Linked DNA regions of Ruminococcus sp. HUN007. The protein of the gene in region 1 interacts with the protein of each later gene in a pairwise test. Links are inferred from orthologs where the notes say so. Each region holds a gene or a part of one and is shown on either strand. Other genes may lie near its edges. The genes, in order: rsfS and CC97_RS14840.

Region 1 (9,333 bases):
GGTCGCTGATATTACAGGTATAGTTCTTACAAAACTCGACGGTACTGCAAAGGGCGGTATTGTTATTTCAATAAAGAATGAACTTGGCATTCCGGTCAAGCTTGTTGGTCTCGGTGAAAAGATCGATGACCTTCAGGATTTCAACAGCCGTGATTTCGTAAATGCACTGTTCGGTGACGAAGTTCTCGACGGTGAAGTAAATATGGATGATGATATGTCTGAAGAGGATGAAGAAACTGCGGATATCGAAGAAGCATCTGCTGAATATTCAGAAGATGTCGATGATACATATACAGAAACTTCAGAAGAATCATCTTATGCTGAACCTGAAGAAATAAAAGAAACGACAGTGTCCGAACCGGAAGAAGCACCGGAAGAAGCACCGGAAGAAACAGCGGTTTCAGATGAAAATGAAGCTTCTGAGGTCTCAGAAGAATCTGAAGAACCGGAAGTAACCGAAGATTCAGAAGAGACTGCAGAAACTGAAGAACCAGAGGGAACTGAAGAATCAGAAGAAGCTGCGGAACCGGAAGAAACTGCAGAAGCTGAAGAAGAGACAGAGGAACCGGAAAAGAAGAAGGGATTCTTCAGCCGTCTTTTCGGTAAAAAGAAGAAATAATAAGGAGTAACAGATGAAGGTAATACTTGCATCAAACAATAAGCACAAGCTTGAAGAAATAAAGAAGATACTTTCACCTCTCGGCTATGAAGTTGTTTCACAGGCTGAGGCCGGTGTGAATATCGACGTTGAGGAAACAGGCACTACTTTTGAGGAAAATGCCGCACTTAAGGCGCAGGCAGTTTACGATCTTACAAAGACAGCAGTTATTTCAGATGACAGCGGACTTGAAGTAGACTATTTAAACGGTGCTCCGGGCGTATATTCACACCGCTACGCAGGCGAGAACGCTACAGATGCTGACCGCTGTGCAAAGCTCCTTTCAGAATTAAGCGGCGTTGAAACAGAAAAGCGTACAGCAAGATTTGTCTGCGTGCTCTGCTTTATTGACGACAAGGGCGAAAAGCTTGTTATCCGCGGTACAGCCGAAGGTATCATCGGAACAGAACCTAAGGGCGAAAACGGATTCGGCTACGATCCTGTATTTATGTACGGTGACAGATCTTTTGCCGAACTTTCCGCAGAGGAAAAGAACTCCGTAAGCCACAGGGCAGATGCACTTAAAAAGTTTGCAGCTGCTATCGGAGCAAAATGAAACACTGATAAATGAACGTAATGCTAAATGAAAGGCTGATATTATGCTTACAAGCAAACAGAGATCAAAACTCAGAGGAATAGCAAGTACCTACGAAACAATTTTTCAGGTAGGTAAAAACGGAATACAGGATACACTCATAGCACAGGTAAACGACGCTCTCAGAGTGCGTGAACTTATCAAGCTCCGTGTACTCGACAACAGTCCGTACACAGCAAGGGAAGCTGCTGACGAGATAGCAGAAAAGACAGGCGCTGATGTAGTTCAGGTAGTCGGCAGCAGATTCGTTCTCTTCAAGCGAAATCCGAAAGAACCTGTGATCGAAATAGACATCTGATGGGCAGAACAGGATTTTTCGGCGGAACGTTCAATCCGATACACTCCGGCCACATCCATCTTGCGGAGGAAGCCTACAGTAAACTCGGACTTGACCGCCTTATACTTGTTCCGGCAAATATCCCGCCGCACAAGGAAGCGCATGATCTGTGCAGTAACGCTGACAGATTAAACATGTGCCGCCTTGCTGCTGAGGACCATGAAGGCTTTGAGGTCTCGGACTTTGAACTGAAACAGGGCGGCAAAAGCTATTCCGTTTACACGACGGAGCATTTTGCGGAAATGTATCCTGATGATGACCTTTACATGATGGTCGGAAGCGACATGCTTTTAAGTTTTGACAAGTGGTACCGCTTTGAGGATATACTTAAAAAAGTGACTCTGGCAGTCGTGTCAAGAGAGTATGACGACATGGATGACTTAAAGAAAAAGGCGGATGAACTTTCGGCTTTCGGCAGCGTGAAGATAATAAACGCTGATCCTTTTCCGGTCTCATCAACGCAGATAAGGGATCTGATACGCCGCGGCCAAAAATATTCTTGCTATTTGCCTGAAAAAGTAGTACAATATATTAGACTGAAAAAATTATACGTATGATGATCATCACTGTTCCTTAAGACCCGCTGATACACATAACTGCGGGCCTTAAGGCAGTGTATAAACAACTGGCTGGTGATATATTTGTTCGACGTGGAAAATATTACAGATTTTCTTAAAAACCGTCTTTCAGAAAAAAGATTCAATCATTCACTCAACGTTGCCGCAGAATGCCGTAAACTTGCGGAATGGTACGGTGAAGACAGTGAAAAAGCATATTTTGCAGGTCTTGTACACGATATCTGCAAGGAGCTTCCTGCAGATGAACTGAAAAAAATGGCTGCGGAAAGCGGACTCGGCGTATCAGCGGCTGAGCTTGAGACCAAGGCGCTCTGGCACGCAGTTGCAGGAGCAGCATTTGTACGTGATTCGCTTATGATAGAAGATAAGGATATTATCAATGCCGTACGCTTTCATACTATCGGCAGAGCGGGAATGAGCCGCTTTGAGGAGATCGTGTATATCGGTGACCTGATTTCGGCAGACAGGTCCTACAACGGGGTCAAGAAATTCAGAAAGCTTGCTTATCAGGACATGGACAGGGTGATGCTTGAAGCCCTGATCTTTTCGATAGTATCTGTTACTGAGAAAAAAGGTCTCATTCCTGAATACACGCTTGAAGCTTACAATCAGTATGCGCTGAGAGAGAGCCGACGTGCTCAGGAAGGAAAGTGAACATGGTAAGGAAAAGTAAGTTCAGGATATTCAGAGATATTCTTCTGCTTCTTATTACACTTGCTGTACTTTTTGTTGCCGGAAAAGGCATGATAAAGTCTGTTGTGTCTGACAGCCAGCCTTTTAAATCAGAACAGGCGGGCGAGCTGGATGCCGACAGCAACACATACATGCTTAAGCCGATGGAACCGGAACAGATGTTTGACGGCCTTGACCTTTACCAGTACATCGAAGGCCAGTACACGGTGCTGTGTCTCGGAATGGATGAGGAAGGACTCAACACGGATATTATGATGCTCGCGCAGTTTGACCTTAACGCAGCGAAGATAAATATTCTTCAGATACCGCGTGACTGCTACGTTGGTCCGGAATACACGAAGGCTGAACACGGAAAGATAAACAGCGTATATTCCGACGGTGTATGCGAAGGAAGCACTCCGGTCGCAAAGGTCGCTAACTGTCTGAAAGATCTTTTCGGTATTCCGATAGATGCGTACATCGGTATAAAATGCACTGACGTTCCGCCGGTAGTCGATGCTATCGGAGGAATTCCGATAAACGTTCCGTATGATATCATCTACGAAGCAGACAAGATCATCTACAAAGGTGAACAGGTGCTTAACGGTGAGCAGTCTGAATGGTTCGTGCGTTTCCGCCACGATTATCTCGAAGGGGACATTGCCAGAATCAGAGCTCAGAGGATCTTCCTGGCTGCCGGAATGCAGAAGGTAAAGAATCTCGGCACGCTGAAGGTACTGAGTATTTATCCTACACTGAAGCAGTACCTCATGTCTGACCTCGACATCAGCGAAATCGGTATTCTGTGCGATTTTGCCCAGACTGTTTCAATGGAAAATGTAACTGTAAGAATGGTGCCGGGTGAAGACTTAAGTCCGGGAGACATCAATAATTACTACGGCTACTCGATCCATGAGCAGGAAACAGCTGATATGCTCAACGAGTATTTCAGACCTTATCAGGAAGAAATGACAGCCGATCAGCTTAACATAACCGAAGTAAAGCATACAGCCACATATTACGATAATGACAGCACAAGTTTCGCTGACATTGAAAACGGAAATGTTCCGTCTGTTCCGTTCAGGGAAGATGCAAACACCCTTGACGGAGCCGGAGACGGGGAAGAATAAAAAGGAACTGCCGGTCAGTGTGGTACAGGGTTTACGACCCGTACTGATGATCCGGTGCTTCCGGAAATGAAAGGAAAGATAGAATGGATACAAAGGAAAAACTTGAAAAGATAGTTAAAGCCCTCGATTCAAAGAAGGCTGAAGATATAGAAGTACTCGGAATAAGAGATCTTACAGTGCTTTCCGACTACTTTGTAATAGCAAACGGTACAAGTACGACTCACACAAGAACGCTTGCCGATGAAGTTGAGTATCAGCTTTCACAGTCCGGCATCGAACCTTCCGGAAAGGAAGGACACAACGGTTCAAACTGGATCGTGCTTGATTATTCAGATATTATCGTTCATGTTTTCTACAAGGAAACAAGAGAGTTCTATCAGCTCGAAAGACTCTGGGCTGACGGAGAACATCTCGACGTGGAAGAGTTATTAAAGTAAAGTTTAAGCCGCAGTTCCGGTAAAACCGGAACTGCGGTTTTGAGGGGGACAGGGGCGGAGCCCCTCCTCCCGTCAGGGCATCACCTGCTTCGCCGGTGATGCCAAGGAATATTTATGTAAGGAGCTAACTCTATGGGTAAATATGATTTTGCTGCCGTTGAAGCAAAATGGCAGAAATACTGGGAAGAAAAAGGAACTTTCAGGGCATCTGACGACTATTCAAAGCCAAAGTTCTACGGCCTTGTTGAATTCCCTTATCCGTCAGGCCACGGAATGCACGTAGGCCATATCAAGGCATATTCAGGCCTTGAAGTAGTAAGCAGAAAGAGACGTATGGAGGGCTACAACGTTCTTTTCCCTATCGGATTTGACGCTTACGGACTTCCAACAGAAAATACAGCTATCAAGGATAACGTTCATCCGAGAATAGTAACAGACAGAAACATTGCAAAATTCACAGGTCAGCTCAAGAGCGTAGGTTTCTCATTTGACTGGTCAAGAGTTATAGATACGACGGAGGAAGGATACTACAAGTGGACACAGTGGATCTTCCTCAAGATGTTCGAAAACGGCCTTGTTTTCAGAGACAAGACAAACGTAAACTACTGCCCGAGCTGTAAGGTAGTTCTTTCAAACGAAGACTCACAGGGCGGCAAGTGTGACGTATGCCACAGCGACATTATCCAGAAGACCAAGGAAGTATGGTACCTCCGCATCACAGAATATGCAGACAAGCTCCTCAAGGGACTCGAGGAAGTTGACTACCTTCCGAACGTAAGACTCCAGCAGGAAAACTGGATCGGCAAGTCAACAGGTGCGTTTGTAAACTTTGACATAAAGGAAAATGATGAGAAGCTCCGCATCTACACAACACGTCCGGATACCCTTTACGGTGTAACATTCATGGTAATCGCTCCGGAACATCCGATCATCCAGAAGTACCGCGACAGCATTAAGAACATTGCAGAACTCGATGCCTATAAGGATGAATGTGCAAAGAAGAGCGAATTCGAGAGAACACAGCTCGTCAAGGACAAGACAGGTGTAAAGATCGACGGTCTTACAGCTGTGAACCCAGTAACAAAGAAAGAGATCCCGATCTACATTTCCGACTACGTAATGATGGGCTACGGTACAGGTGCCATCATGGCAGTTCCTGCTCACGATACACGTGACTACGACTTCGCAAAGAAGTTCGGCATCGATATAATCGAAGTAATAAAGGGCGGCGACATCACCAAGGAAGCCTACACAGGCGAAGGTGAACTTGTAAACTCAGGCGAGCTCAACGGCATTTCAAACAAGAAGGATGCTGTTGCAAAGGCAATAGAGATTCTTGAAAAGCTCGGCTGCGGCGAAAAGGGCGTTCAGTTCAAGATGAAGGACTGGGCATTCAACCGCCAGAGATACTGGGGTGAACCTATCCCGATAGTTCACTGCGAACACTGCGGCATGGTTCCTGTTCATTATGAGGAACTCCCGCTCAGACTTCCTCCTGTAGAAAACTTCGAACCAGGTACAGACGGCGAAAGCCCGCTTGCAAAGATCAGTGACTTCGTTAAGTGCAAGTGTCCTAAGTGCGGTAAGGACGCAAGAAGAGAAACTGATACAATGCCTCAGTGGGCAGGTTCATCATGGTACTTCCTCCGTTACTGCGATCCAAAGAACGATAACGAGTTTGCGTCACAGGAGGCACTTAAGTACTGGATGCCTGTTGACTGGTACAACGGCGGTATGGAACACGTTACACGTCATATGATCTACAGCCGTTTCTGGCACAAGTTCCTCTATGACCTCGGTCTTGTTCCGACTTCGGAACCGTATGCAAAGAGAACTGCACAGGGCCTTATTCTCGGACCAGACGGAGAAAAGATGTCCAAGTCAAGAGGAAACGTTATCGATCCTAACGACGTTGTTGCAGAATACGGCGCAGATGTTCTCAGACTTTACGTCCTCTTCATGGGCGACTACGAAAAGGCTGCTCCGTGGAGCGAGTCAAGCATCAAGGGATGCAAACGTTTCGAAGACAGGATCTGGGCTTTACAGGATATGATCACTGACGGCGATGAATACAGCGAAAAGCTCCGCAGTGCATTCCACAAGACAATAAAGAAGGTAAGCGAAGACATCGAAGCTATGAAGTTCAACACAGCCATAGCAGCAATGATGTCACTTATCAATGACATATACGCAGCAGGAAGCATAACAAAGGGCGAATTCGGTGCTCTGTGCACAATGCTCTATCCTTTTGCTCCTCACATAGCTGAAGAAATGTACAGCAGCGTTTTCGGAAAGATCCTCAGCGAACAGAGCTGGATCACATATGACGAAGCACTCTGCGTTGACGACTCAGTTGAAATTGTTCTCCAGATCAACGGCAAGGTACGTTCAAAGATCATGATCCCGGTCGGCACAGACAAGGATACAGCGTTTGAAATGGCACTTAAGGATGAGAAATTTGCCGAAGCAACAAGCGGAAAGAACATTGTTAAGCAGATATATGTACAAAACAAACTTGTGAATTTTGTTGTAAAATAACAAAATATCTCCGGAGATTATTTTCTACTTGACAACACCGTGCCTGGTGTGCTAAAATAAATTTATGTTATTCATACAGCTTATATTACTGCGGTCTGAATGACATGCGAATATACAGTGTGTCACTCATGGTCACAGTTTTAGCTTATAACAGAGGAGATAAAAAACAGATGACTGACATCTGATTCCGCAAGGTTTCAGATTTTAGCATAAACCTCTGTCTTTGTGGCAAAGGGAGGGAATAAAGTGGCAGAAGTTCGTGTTGGTAAAAACGAATCTTTAGAGACAGCACTCAAGCGCTTCAAGAGATCATGCGCTAAGGATGGCGTTATAGCTGAAGTTCGTAAGAGAGAACACTACGAAAAGCCTTCGGTTAAGCGTAAGAAGAAGTCCGAAGCAGCTCGTAAGCGCAAGTATTGATAAACAGTACATAAAACCAATTAAAAGAATTATCCTTCAGGTTTTCCTGGAGGATATTTTTTTTACTGAAAAAATCTGCGGCAGACCGTTTTTTCGTCTGTGTACCCGTATTATAAAGTTCCTTTGTATAAAATGCTGTAATTGGACCTGTAAATTTGTAATGAAATCTTGTCTATTTTAAAATTCATTACTTGAAATTCAGATTAGTATAATGTATAATAAAATAATAAAATACTATTATTGGGGGGATAGACTGTGATTTTAGATTCATTTCAGTTCAAGGCAATGGAAAGCGGCATAAAGGCTATGTCTTTAAAGCAGCAGGTACATACTCAGAACATCGCAAATCTGGACACTCCGGACTACAAGGTCAAAACGTTTTCCTTCGGGAACACGCTGGAAGACCAGATGAAACACAATACTAAAAAAGACAGTATAGAATATGATTTTGAGGCAAAGGTCGAAACAAAGGATAACGTTGAAGTACTTGTCGACGGAAACAACGTTGACATTGAGAACGAAAATCTTGAACTCTACAGCGCGTACATCCAGCAGGCAGCAACTATCCAGAAGATGAATGCAGTAATTTCAGACTATCGTTACGTTCTTCAGAATGCAAGCTTCAAATAAGGGGGTAAGTTTATGGCTTTTCTGAATGCTTTGAACATAGTAGGTTCGGCTCTTACTGCTGAACGTTTCAGAACAAACATAATCACACAGAACATTTCAAACCAGCTTGTTATCGGCAGAAACGGTGAAGATCCTTACCGCAGAAAGCAGGTAATATTCCAGACCCGTCCGCAGAGTTTTGACGAAACACTTTCACAGGTAAAGGGCGGCGGCGTAAGGGTGACACAGGTTGTTGAAAGTCAAGAGGATTTCAAGCCGGTTTATGACCCGACTCATCCTGATGCGGATGAAGACGGATATATATACTATCCTAACGTTAACAACACGGAAGAACAGCTTGACCTTATGGAAGCAACAAGAGTGTACGAAGCAAACGTAGCAGCACTCAGCGTTGTAAAGGCCATGGCATCAAAGGCTCTTGAAATAGGCAAGGGCTGATCAGACAGAATTAAGGTCTGACAGGTACCGGAACTTAAGTTTCCGGCGTAACCGGATAAGTACAGTTTATGGATTTTAAGGGGAATGAAAAATGATCAGAGAAGACTTTATTACTCCGCTTTCAGGCATGCAGGCGATGAAACCGCTGCAGCCTATAGGTTCCGGAAAAACAAATGCCGGGAATGACGAAACGGGAATGTCATTCGGCGAAACGCTGCGTTCAAAGATCCAGAACGTAAAGGATCTGGAACAGAAGTCACTGGCCAGTGCCTATGACGTATCAATGGGCAACACTGAAGATATCGAAGGCGCCATGATAGATGCGACGAAGGCATCTGTAGCCATCGAAACAGCAGTCCAGGTAACAACAAGGGCAGTTAACGCCTACAAGGAAATTATTCAGATGCAGATCTGACAGTGTTTTTTAGGAATTTTTAGTTTGGAGAATGATTTTATAAATGAACGATAAATTGAAACCGGTACTTGATAAAGTAAAATCAGTCTGGGGAGGAATGTCGAAACGAATAAGGACACTTCTCATAGTCGGACTTTCGGTAATACTTGTCGGTTCCATAGCACTTGCGGTTGTTCTTAACATCGAATCGAAGAAATGGCTCGTTCTTTTTCCGGGCATGACCACTGAAGAAGCTTCACAGGTTTACCTTGAACTCAAGAACATGGAAGTTGACACGAAGCTCAATTCCAAGGGTGAGATCGAAGTCAGAAAGGAAGAGTGGGACGACCTTGTTTACAGACTTGCTGAAAAGGGATACCCTCAGTCAGCACCGTCCTACGGAACATTCTTTGATAACCTCAAGATGACTATGAGTGAGTTCGAAAAGAAGCAGACACTTCGTTTTGAACTTCAGGACAGAATACAGACAACACTCAAGCGCATCG
Region 2 (9,296 bases), 420 kb from region 1 along the record:
AAAAAGATATCGAAACAGGGCGGATTCAAAAAGCTCTGCATCACCGCAGACAACACACTTATTTTCGGAGACTGCTACGGAAGCGGCAGTAAACCTTACAACTCATCGGTAGACTGTTCAGGTGAAACACCGGTTTTCCGCTGTTCCTGCCCGAGCCGACAGATACCGTGCAAACACTGCCTCGCGCTTATGTGTGAATGGACCGCTAAGAAAACATTCACGACCGAAGAAGTTCCTGAAGACGTTGCAAGAAAACGTGAAAAAATAGAAAAGCGTGCCGAAAAGGCGGCAGAAGCTGCAGAAAACCCGAAAGCCGCTCCGAAGCCGAACAAGTCAGCCGCAGCCAAAAAGCTGAAGAAACAGCGTGAAGGCCTTGACCTTGCCGAAAACTTCGTACACGACATACTTAAAAACGGTATCGGTTCCGTGAACAAAGCTGCAGCCAGCCAGTACGCAGCACTTGCCAAGCAGCTCGGTGACTACTATCTTCCTGAACCGCAGGCGATAATGAACACGATCATAAAGGCGGTAAACCAGCTTTCCGAACAACCGGACGACAGGGAGACAAACAACATAATCGCCCTGTGTGTACGACTGGGTTCGTCTATAAAGAAAAGCCGTGCATACATCGACTCGAAACTGGAATCGGGTGAAGTCCTTCCTGAGGACAGCATTCTCTACGAGGAAATGGGCGGCATCTGGAAGCTGACACAGCTTAAGGAACTCGGACTTTACCGTGAAAACACAAGACTCATCGAGCTTTCATTCACACATGTAAATGACGAAGTACGACAGAGCGTAACTGACGAAGGCTACTGGATGGACCTCGGCACAGGCGATATTTTCCGCACTGAGAACATTATTCCGTACAAATCGGCAAAGTACATAAAATCAGCGGATGCACGCTTTGAAGTATACAGTGTGAAGGAACTTTACCTGTACCCGGGCTCACTCAACCGGAGAATACGCTGGGAAAGCGCTGAGTCATCCCCTGCAGTCGCAGGCGACTACAAAGAAGTGCTTGAAAAGGCGGAAGAAAGCATTTCCGCAGCTGTAAAGAAAGCGAAAAACGAACTTAAAAATACTCTGTCACGTCCTTACGCGGCAGTCCTTATAAAGTTTGACTCGATAGAATACGCAGAAGACGGCCACGGAGTCATGAAGTGCGGCGACGAGACGATCGCACTTAAAGAATGTGAATTCTACACAGATGCGTGCAGCACGCTGAAGCTCATTGCCGGAAATCTTGAAGGCGGAGCAGTTTTCGGCGGACTTTTCTACGACGCATTCGATCACCGCTTCACATTTTCACCGTTCTCGGTCGTTACAAAAGACGACATAATCAGACTGTAAGGAGGCCGCCATGGAAATCAGAACAAATCCGTTTTACGAACTAAGAAACAGACTTTATGCATCGGCCGCAGCCGGATGTGCGATAATCGCCGAGGACTTCCGTCTTAAGCGCGCCGTGGAAGCCTTCAAACCTATGTCCGAAGCAAACAAGGTCTTCGGAAAACTGTACGACATGTGCAATGCTCTTCTTGCTTCAGAAGATCCGGCAGACAGTATCACAGACTGTATCGCGCTTGCCGACGCACTGGCAGTAACACAGGGCGTATTCGCTGATGACTCGGAGACAAAACCGGCACCGAAAAACGAAAAGATGAAGCCGGCTCATCTTACCTGCGCCAAAATAGAAGAATACAAGGAGCTCATACGCAAGTCGCAGTACGACAAACAGGATTTTGACGAAGGCTTCTTCCGTGACATTTCTGATCCGCGTATTCTTACATCTGTCATGAACGTCGCAGGCAAAAACGGTATTGGTATAGCTTCACTGCTTATTCAGCTCGAATCAGTATGCGGTGCGGAGATAATACCGGCTCTCTTCGATTCGGTAGATCTGTCAAACAAGAACGCCACCGGAAACCAGATACGCTTTATAAGCTCGGTTTACCGTGAAAAATACAATGACCGCTACATCGAATTTGCTGAAAAGGAAGAAAATCCGCAGGGCGTGCGCTGCGCTGCAATTGAAGCAATGGTTTATGCAAAGGAGAATGAGGACAGACTTTTAAACATTTTCCGCATTTCAAAAGGCAAGGTAAAGCAGTCCGCTCTGCTTGCACTGGCAAAAATGAATTCCGCACACGCAGAGCCTGAAATCGAAAAGGCTGCAAAGAATCTCAAAAGCACTCAGACTGAACTCATTACGGAATCCGGCTTAAAGGCTGCAGTGGATTATGCGCGCGCTGATCATGAGATAATACTGAAGAACGGAGAATCCTCACGAGGAACGAACCATCCGTTTTCGTTATCATTCATGTCAGAGCTGGAAAACAAAAAGGATATTGAAGATATCTTTGAAAATTGGGGCGAAAAATATTCACACGAACCGATCACACCGTCGCATTCATCACCTGTTTTCAGGCATATAAATGAGGTACTGGTATCCAATCTTTACGAGCATCCGGGAGATGAGGACTACCGTTCGCTTATTATAAATCTTTACAGGAAATATCCTGACGTCTATCTGCCGGCGGCATTTACACTCATGCTCATGACCGATCCGGAACACGCATGCGGAACAATGATAACCGACCACCGCATTTATGACAGAAATGTTTTTGAAGAGCTGTTCCGCATTTTCACTACACCGGACGGATGGTACAGAATAAGGAGAAACCGTTACTCAAACGAGTCGGACTATCTGAATATAAAGTTATTTAAGTCCCTGCCGGAAGACATTCTCCGCTTCCTTTCTGACACGTCGGTCATCTTCCCGGCAGCAGAGCTGAAAAAAACTGTTCCCGAATGGAAACGACCGTGACATAGCTGTGGTGAACATGAGACACCGCTGTCATCTGCTTAACGCTTTTTACGCAATGAGTTCAGGCGACGACCGCGAAAGAGTGAAAAAACACGCTGAAAAGTTTGCACTTGCAATGTGTAAGAACTACTGCAGCGACGATGTACTCGCTCTTATCGATAAGGTATGTGACACTCTGCCTGAAGGTGTCGCATACAGTTTCATTCGCGATTCAGTTAAATACTCGGCTACAAAATACTGGACATACACCCTGAACCACTACCACATTCCTGACGAAACGGTAGTAAGCGAAGGAAACAAACTCATAGCTGACCTTTCAAAGGAACCGGGAAATGAAAAATACACAGCAGAGATAAAACTCATGCTGAAAAGGTACGAACCACAGTGATAAAGCACTGACCCACGGATCAGTGAGTGACACGGGGCGAAGCCCCGCTCTCCCCATCCGCAGTTCCGGCGCAGACGGAACTGCATCAGAAAAGCACTGATCTGTTAATCAGTGCGGGGCCCGGGGCGAAGCCCCGCTCTCCCCGCCCAGCAGTTCCGGCGCAGCCGGAACTGCAATAAAATAAAAAGGAGTATAGAATGGAAAAGGAAATTCTCAGGCTGTCTGCTGAACAGCTTTACAAAAAGGAAATAGACGCACTCATAAAGAACGAAACAAATCCGGTACCGAAGGGCTGGCAGATGTCACCTAAGTCGGTACTCACATACATCTTAGGCGGAAGATCCGGCGACGTGGAAATAACACCAAAGTACATGGGTGACAAAAGAGTTGTCGAGATATGTATCGCCACACTGGTAACTGACCGTGCCCTTCTCCTCATCGGTGAACCGGGTACTGCCAAGTCATGGCTTTCGGAACATCTGACAGCTGCCATAAACGGAAATTCATCACAGGTCATTCAGGGTACTGCAGGAACCACCGAGGAGCAGATACGCTACTCATGGAACTACGCGATGCTGCTTGCAAAAGGCCCGTCATTTGAATCACTTGTAAAAAGCCCGATCTACAACGCCATGGAAACCGGTACTATCGCACGTTTCGAGGAAATTTCACGATGTGCAAGCGAAGTTCAGGACGCACTTATCTCCATTCTTTCCGAAAAGAGAATATCGATCCCTGAACTGTCGGAAGAAGTGGCTGCGAAAAAGGGATTTTCAGTTATCGCAACCGCAAACACACGCGACAAGGGCGTAAATGAAATGTCATCCGCTTTAAAGAGACGTTTCAACATCGTTATTCTGCCGCCTCCGTCAGATATGAAAACTGAAATTGATATCATAAAGACCAGAGTTGCACAGATGTCCGGTGACATGGAACTCGGCGCTGCCATGCCGACAAACAGCGACTTCGAAAAGATAGTTACAGTATTCCGTGAGCTCCGCACAGGAAGAACACTCGACGGACAGATAAAACTGAAGCCGACAAGCGGCGTACTTTCATCGGCTGAAGCAATCTCACTTATGGTAAACAGCATGGCACTGGCAGGAAGCTTCGGAAACGGAAAGGTAACTGACGCGGAACTGGCAGCCGCACTTCAGGGTGCCGTTGTAAAGGATGACGATAAGGACAAGGCTGCCTGGGAGGAATACCTCGAAAACGTAATGAGGAAGAAAGGTGCGGAATACGCTGCTCTCTATTCCGAATGCAGGGAGCGTAACGCGTAATGGCTGAGTACTACGGCGTAAGACATCTGTCGCCGGCGTGTGCGTTTTACGTCAGAGAATTTCTTGACAGAACAAAGCCGAAGGCCGTGCTTATTGAAGGACCGTCAGACCTGAGCGGTCTTATCGACGGTCTGTGCGATCACAAGGTAAAGCTTCCGGCTGCGGTACTTGCCTACACGACCGAGGCACCTGTGCGCACTGTTATGTATCCTATGGCTGAATTCTCGCCGGAATACCAGGCGATGGTCTGGGCAAAAAAGAACGGTGTACCGGTTGAGTTCTGCGACCTTCCGTCAGGAAGTCTGCTTGCCGAAAAGGAAAAGGAAAGCGAAGGCGCGCCGGAAGAAGAAAAGGAACACGAGGAAAGCGTCTATGAGAAAATAGAAAAGATATCAGGCCTTGATACTGATACTTTCTGGGAATACCGTTTCGAACACGCACAGAATTATGATGAATTCATGGTTGCCGCAGAGGAATACGGAAAGTCCATACGCGAATTCTCAGAATCGGACGAGCACAACGAACTTCGTGAAGCATACATGAGACGCAGAATAGCCGAAACTGAAGAAAAATACGGCTCTGCCGCAGTTATAACGGGTGCTTTCCACACGGCCGGAATAAAAAACATACCGTTCTCGGATAAAGACAGAAAACTTACAGACAAACTTAAAACAGTCGAATCAAAATCCACGCTCATGCCGTACTCCTACTACCGTCTGTCATCCCGATCGGGATACGGAGCAGGAAGCAGGGCACCGGGCTACTACGAAATGCTGTGGAGGAACCGCTTAAGTTCCACACCTGAAAACACCGCTCCGGAATATCTTTCACGCCTTGCGGCATATCAGCGTAAAAACGGATATACAGCATCATCGGCTGAAGTAATTGAGGCAATGCGTCTTGCGGAAACACTTGCTGCCATGCGAAGCGGCAGGCTTCCGTCAATGAGCGATCTGCGTGATGCGGCAGTTACCTGTATAGGCCACGGCAGCTTCGGTGAGATCTCACTCGCCTGCGCCGACATTGAAATAGGTACTAAAATAGGCGAACTTCCGGAAGGCACGGTATGTACATCGGTACAGGAAGACTTCATGCTGAAGCTCAAGGAGCTGAAACTTGAAAAATACCGCAGTGCCGCGGCTGAAGAACTCGCTCTTGATCTGCGCGAAAACCTGCGTGTCAAGTCTGAAAAATCGGCTTTTCTCGATCTTAACCGCTCATTTTTCATGCACAGACTGCTGGAAGCCGGAATTCACTTCGGCGAACTTCTGAGGAACACTCAGGAAACAGCCACCTGGTCGGAAAAATGGACTGTAAGCTGGACTCCTGAGACTGAGATCCAGATAGTTGAAGCATCGCTCAAAGGCGATACCGTTGAAGAAGCGGCACGTATATCACTTAACCTTGAACTTGCCGAGTCTGAAAACTTAAGCAAAACTGCGGAAACACTTTACAGAGCACTGCTCTGCGGACTTCCGGACTGCATAAAGACCGCTGCCGCAAGTGTTCAGAAAATGGCTGCCGACTGTGCCTCACCTTTCGAAGAAGGAAAGACCATAGGCACGCTTTCAGCCATCGTGCGTTTCGGTACAATACGAAAACTCGAACCGAAGCCGCTCGAAGCTATAATCAGCCAGCTGTACCTCAAATTCTGCCTGCAGATATATAACGCATGCATATGTGATGAAAATGCCGCGGCAGAAATGATAACCGCAGTAACTGCAGTACACGATGCCTGCCTTGCACACGAATTTCTGGAAGATGAGCGTTTTGTAAATGTTCTTTTAAGCATTGCCGACAGCGACATGGTAAATCCGCTCCTTTCAGGATTTGCCTGTGCCCTGCTTACGGAACGCGGAAAGATCGCTCCGGAAAAACTGAGCGAAATGGTGGCGCGCCATCTTTCGAGAGGAACTCCTCCGCCGGAGGCTGCTGCCTGGTTCGAAGGCCTTGCAAAGCGTAACCGCCGCAGTCTCATAGGAAGAATAACTCTGTGGGAGAGTCTGTGTAATTTCATAAGCGAACTCGACGACGAGGAATTCAAAGCCGTGCTCATTGCTTTGAGGCGTACATTCTCTGATTTCTCACCAGCGGAAAAATCGGACATTGCCGAAAACATCGGCGAGGTTCTCGGCATTTCCACCGAACAGGCGGCCGAGATAATATCCGCTCCGGTAACGGCCGAGGAACAGCAGACGATCGACGAGCTTGACGACTTTGACTTTGGAGATATATGATATGGATAATTTACAAATGCTCAAACGCTGGAGGCTGATACTCGGCGAGGAGTCACAGAAAACTCTTGAAGGACTCGGCGGACTGCCGCTTTCCGAGGAAGATCTGCTCATGGATTCAGCCCTGTCGCAGATATACGGTTCCTCCGGATCCGGCAGCGACGGTGCAGGAAAAGCCGGCGGCAGAGGGCGTTCGATACCTCACCTTACCAAATGGCTTGGCGATCTGCGAAGCCTGTTCTCACCGATGGAAATAAAGGTAATTCAGAAAGATGCCATCGAAAAAAAGGGACTTAAACAGCTTCTTCTTGAACCGGAAATGTTAAACGACCTTGTACCTGATGTTTCGACGGCTTCGCTACTTATAATGCTCAAGGATCAGATACCGGAAAAATCGAAGGACAATGCACGTCAGTACATTGCGAAAATAGTGGAAGACATAAACCGCAGACTTGCCGACGACCTCCGCCGCTCGGTAACATCTGCGCTCAACAGACGCGAGCACTCACCTATCCCGTCGGCGGCAGCCCTCGACTACAAACTGACCATAAGACGTAACCTCAAAAACTACGATCCGGAACGAAAAGTACTGCTTCCGGAACGTTTCTACTTCTACGAGCGTGCCTCGAAAACTGCATCAAGGACGGTCATCCTTGACATTGACCAGAGCGGTTCCATGGGTGAATCGGCTATCTACTCATCGGTAATGGGATGCATACTCGCAAGCATAAGGGCGGTAAAAACGCACATTGTTGCATTTGACACCACCGTTCACGACCTCACGGACCTGTGTGCCGATCCGGTTGAACTCCTCTACGGCATCCAGCTCGGCGGCGGAACAGATATCAACAATTCCGTCGCATACTGTGAAGAACTCATTACCGAACCGGAAAAGACCACAATGTTCATAGTGACCGACCTCTACGAAGGCGGAAACCGCGCCCAGCTCATCCACCGCTTAAGCGACTTGAAAAGCTCCGGCGTAAACGTAGTGATCCTGCTTGCCATCTCCGACAGCGGCAAACCATGCTTCGACTCCGGTCTCGCCGAAAAAACCGCAGAACTGCAGATCCCGTGCTTCGCCTGCCCTCCGGAAAAGCTCCCGGATCTCCTCGATGCGGCACTTAAACGACGCGACTTAAGAGTATTCGAAAAAGCGGCGTATGACCGCGCTCATTAATACCCTCCGCCTCATCTTTCTGACGGTAATTCCGCGATAAGATGAGGCAAATTTTATGCTTTCAACACTTGACAATATGCGATATTTATTTTACAATATAATTTGACAACTTCATTAAAGGACGGTTTTTATATATGTTAAAAAATGCAGATAAAACTATGGATAAAATCGTAGACCTCTGTAAGGCAAAGGGCTTTGTTTACCCTGGTTCCGAGATCTACGGCGGCCTTGCTAACACATGGGACTACGGCCCGCTCGGTATGCAGCTCAAGAACAACATCAAGGCTGCGTGGCTCAAGAAATTCGTTCAGGAAAACAAGTACAACGTTGGCCTTGACAGTGCCATCCTCATGAATCCGCAGACATGGGTAGCTTCAGGTCATATCGGCGGCTTCTCTGATCCTCTTATGGACTGTAAGGAATGTAAGACAAGACACAGAGCTGACAACCTCATCGAAAACTTCGACGGTACAAATCCTAGCGGCTGGACAAATGAACAGATGCTCGCATACATCAAGGAAAAGGGTATCTGCTGTCCTGAATGCGGCAAGCAGAACTTCTCTGACATCAGACAGTTCAACCTCATGTTCAAGACATTCCAGGGTGTAACAGAAGACTCAAAGTCAGAGATCTACTTAAGACCTGAAACAGCTCAGGGTATATTCGTAAACTTCGCAAACATTCAGCGTACAACAAGAAAGAAAGTACCTTTCGGTGTAGCTCAGGTAGGTAAGTCATTCAGAAACGAGATCACACCTGGTAAGTTCATCTTCCGTGTACGTGAATTCGAACAGATGGAACTTGAATTCTTCTGCAAGCCGGGCACAGACCTTGAATGGTTCTCATACTGGAGAACATTCTGCAAGGACTTCCTCTTAAGCCTCGGCCTCAAGGAAGAAAACTTAAGACTCCGTGACCACGATCCGGAAGAACTCTGCTTCTACTCAAAGGCTACAACAGACTTCGAATACATGTTCCCTTCATTCGGATGGGGCGAACTCTGGGGCGTTGCCGACAGAACAGACTACGACCTCACACAGCACATCAAGACAAGCGGCAAGTCACTTGAATACTTCGATCCTGAAACAAATGAAAAGTACATTCCTTACGTTATCGAGCCTTCACTCGGCGTAGAAAGACTCTTCCTCTCAATTCTTTCAGAAGCTTACGACGAAGAGGAACTCGTTTCAACAGACAAGAACGGCAACGAAAAGAAGGACGTAAGAACAGTTCTTCACTTTCACCCTGCTCTTGCACCGTTCAAGTGTGCAGTACTTCCGCTCGTAAAGAAGCTTTCACCACAGGCTGAAGAACTCTACACAATGCTTTCAAAGCACTTCATGGTAGACTTCGACGAAGCAGGTACAATAGGCAAGCGTTA

Evidence for each region.
Region 2: the proteins of rsfS (region 1) and CC97_RS14840 interact in binary tests that used the Escherichia coli proteins (3 or more experiments, as listed by UniProt). The link is inferred for Ruminococcus sp. HUN007 from one-to-one orthologs.

What each region holds. Positions count from the first base shown.
Region 1 is NZ_JOOA01000002.1:2,848,532-2,857,864, forward strand. Bases 2,841-5,730 are described here. They hold rsfS (ribosome silencing factor), read left to right. Parts: upstream 2,841-4,053; coding sequence 4,054-4,407; downstream 4,408-5,730. Other genes in these bases: CC97_RS16450 (LCP family protein), read left to right, coding at 2,841-3,970; leuS (leucine--tRNA ligase), read left to right, coding at 4,540-5,730. Also shown: CC97_RS16430 (XTP/dITP diphosphatase), read left to right, coding at 633-1,214; CC97_RS16435 (YhbY family RNA-binding protein), read left to right, coding at 1,258-1,551; nadD (nicotinate (nicotinamide) nucleotide adenylyltransferase), read left to right, coding at 1,551-2,147; bis(5'-nucleosyl)-tetraphosphatase (symmetrical) YqeK, read left to right, coding at 2,241-2,822; more of CC97_RS16450, read left to right, coding at 2,825-2,840; more of leuS, read left to right, coding at 5,731-6,945; rpsU (30S ribosomal protein S21), read left to right, coding at 7,192-7,365; flagellar basal body rod protein FlgB, read left to right, coding at 7,621-7,995; flagellar basal body rod protein FlgC, read left to right, coding at 8,008-8,433; flagellar hook-basal body complex protein FliE, read left to right, coding at 8,525-8,848; CC97_RS16485 (flagellar M-ring protein FliF C-terminal domain-containing protein), read left to right, coding at 8,892-9,333. UniProt on the Escherichia coli protein: Functions as a ribosomal silencing factor. Interacts with ribosomal protein uL14 (rplN), blocking formation of intersubunit bridge B8.
Region 2 is NZ_JOOA01000002.1:2,432,165-2,441,460, reverse strand. The notes cover bases 2,606-5,458. They hold CC97_RS14840 (AAA family ATPase), read left to right. Parts: upstream 2,606-3,415; coding sequence 3,416-4,501; downstream 4,502-5,458. Other genes in these bases: CC97_RS14835 (DUF5682 family protein), read left to right, coding at 4,501-5,458; CC97_RS20610 (hypothetical protein), read left to right, coding at 2,847-3,218; CC97_RS14850 (hypothetical protein), read left to right, coding at 2,606-2,830. Also shown: CC97_RS14855 (hypothetical protein), read left to right, coding at 1-1,353; more of CC97_RS14850, read left to right, coding at 1,364-2,605; more of CC97_RS14835, read left to right, coding at 5,459-6,738; CC97_RS14830 (VWA domain-containing protein), read left to right, coding at 6,740-7,915; CC97_RS14825 (glycine--tRNA ligase), read left to right, coding at 8,050-9,296.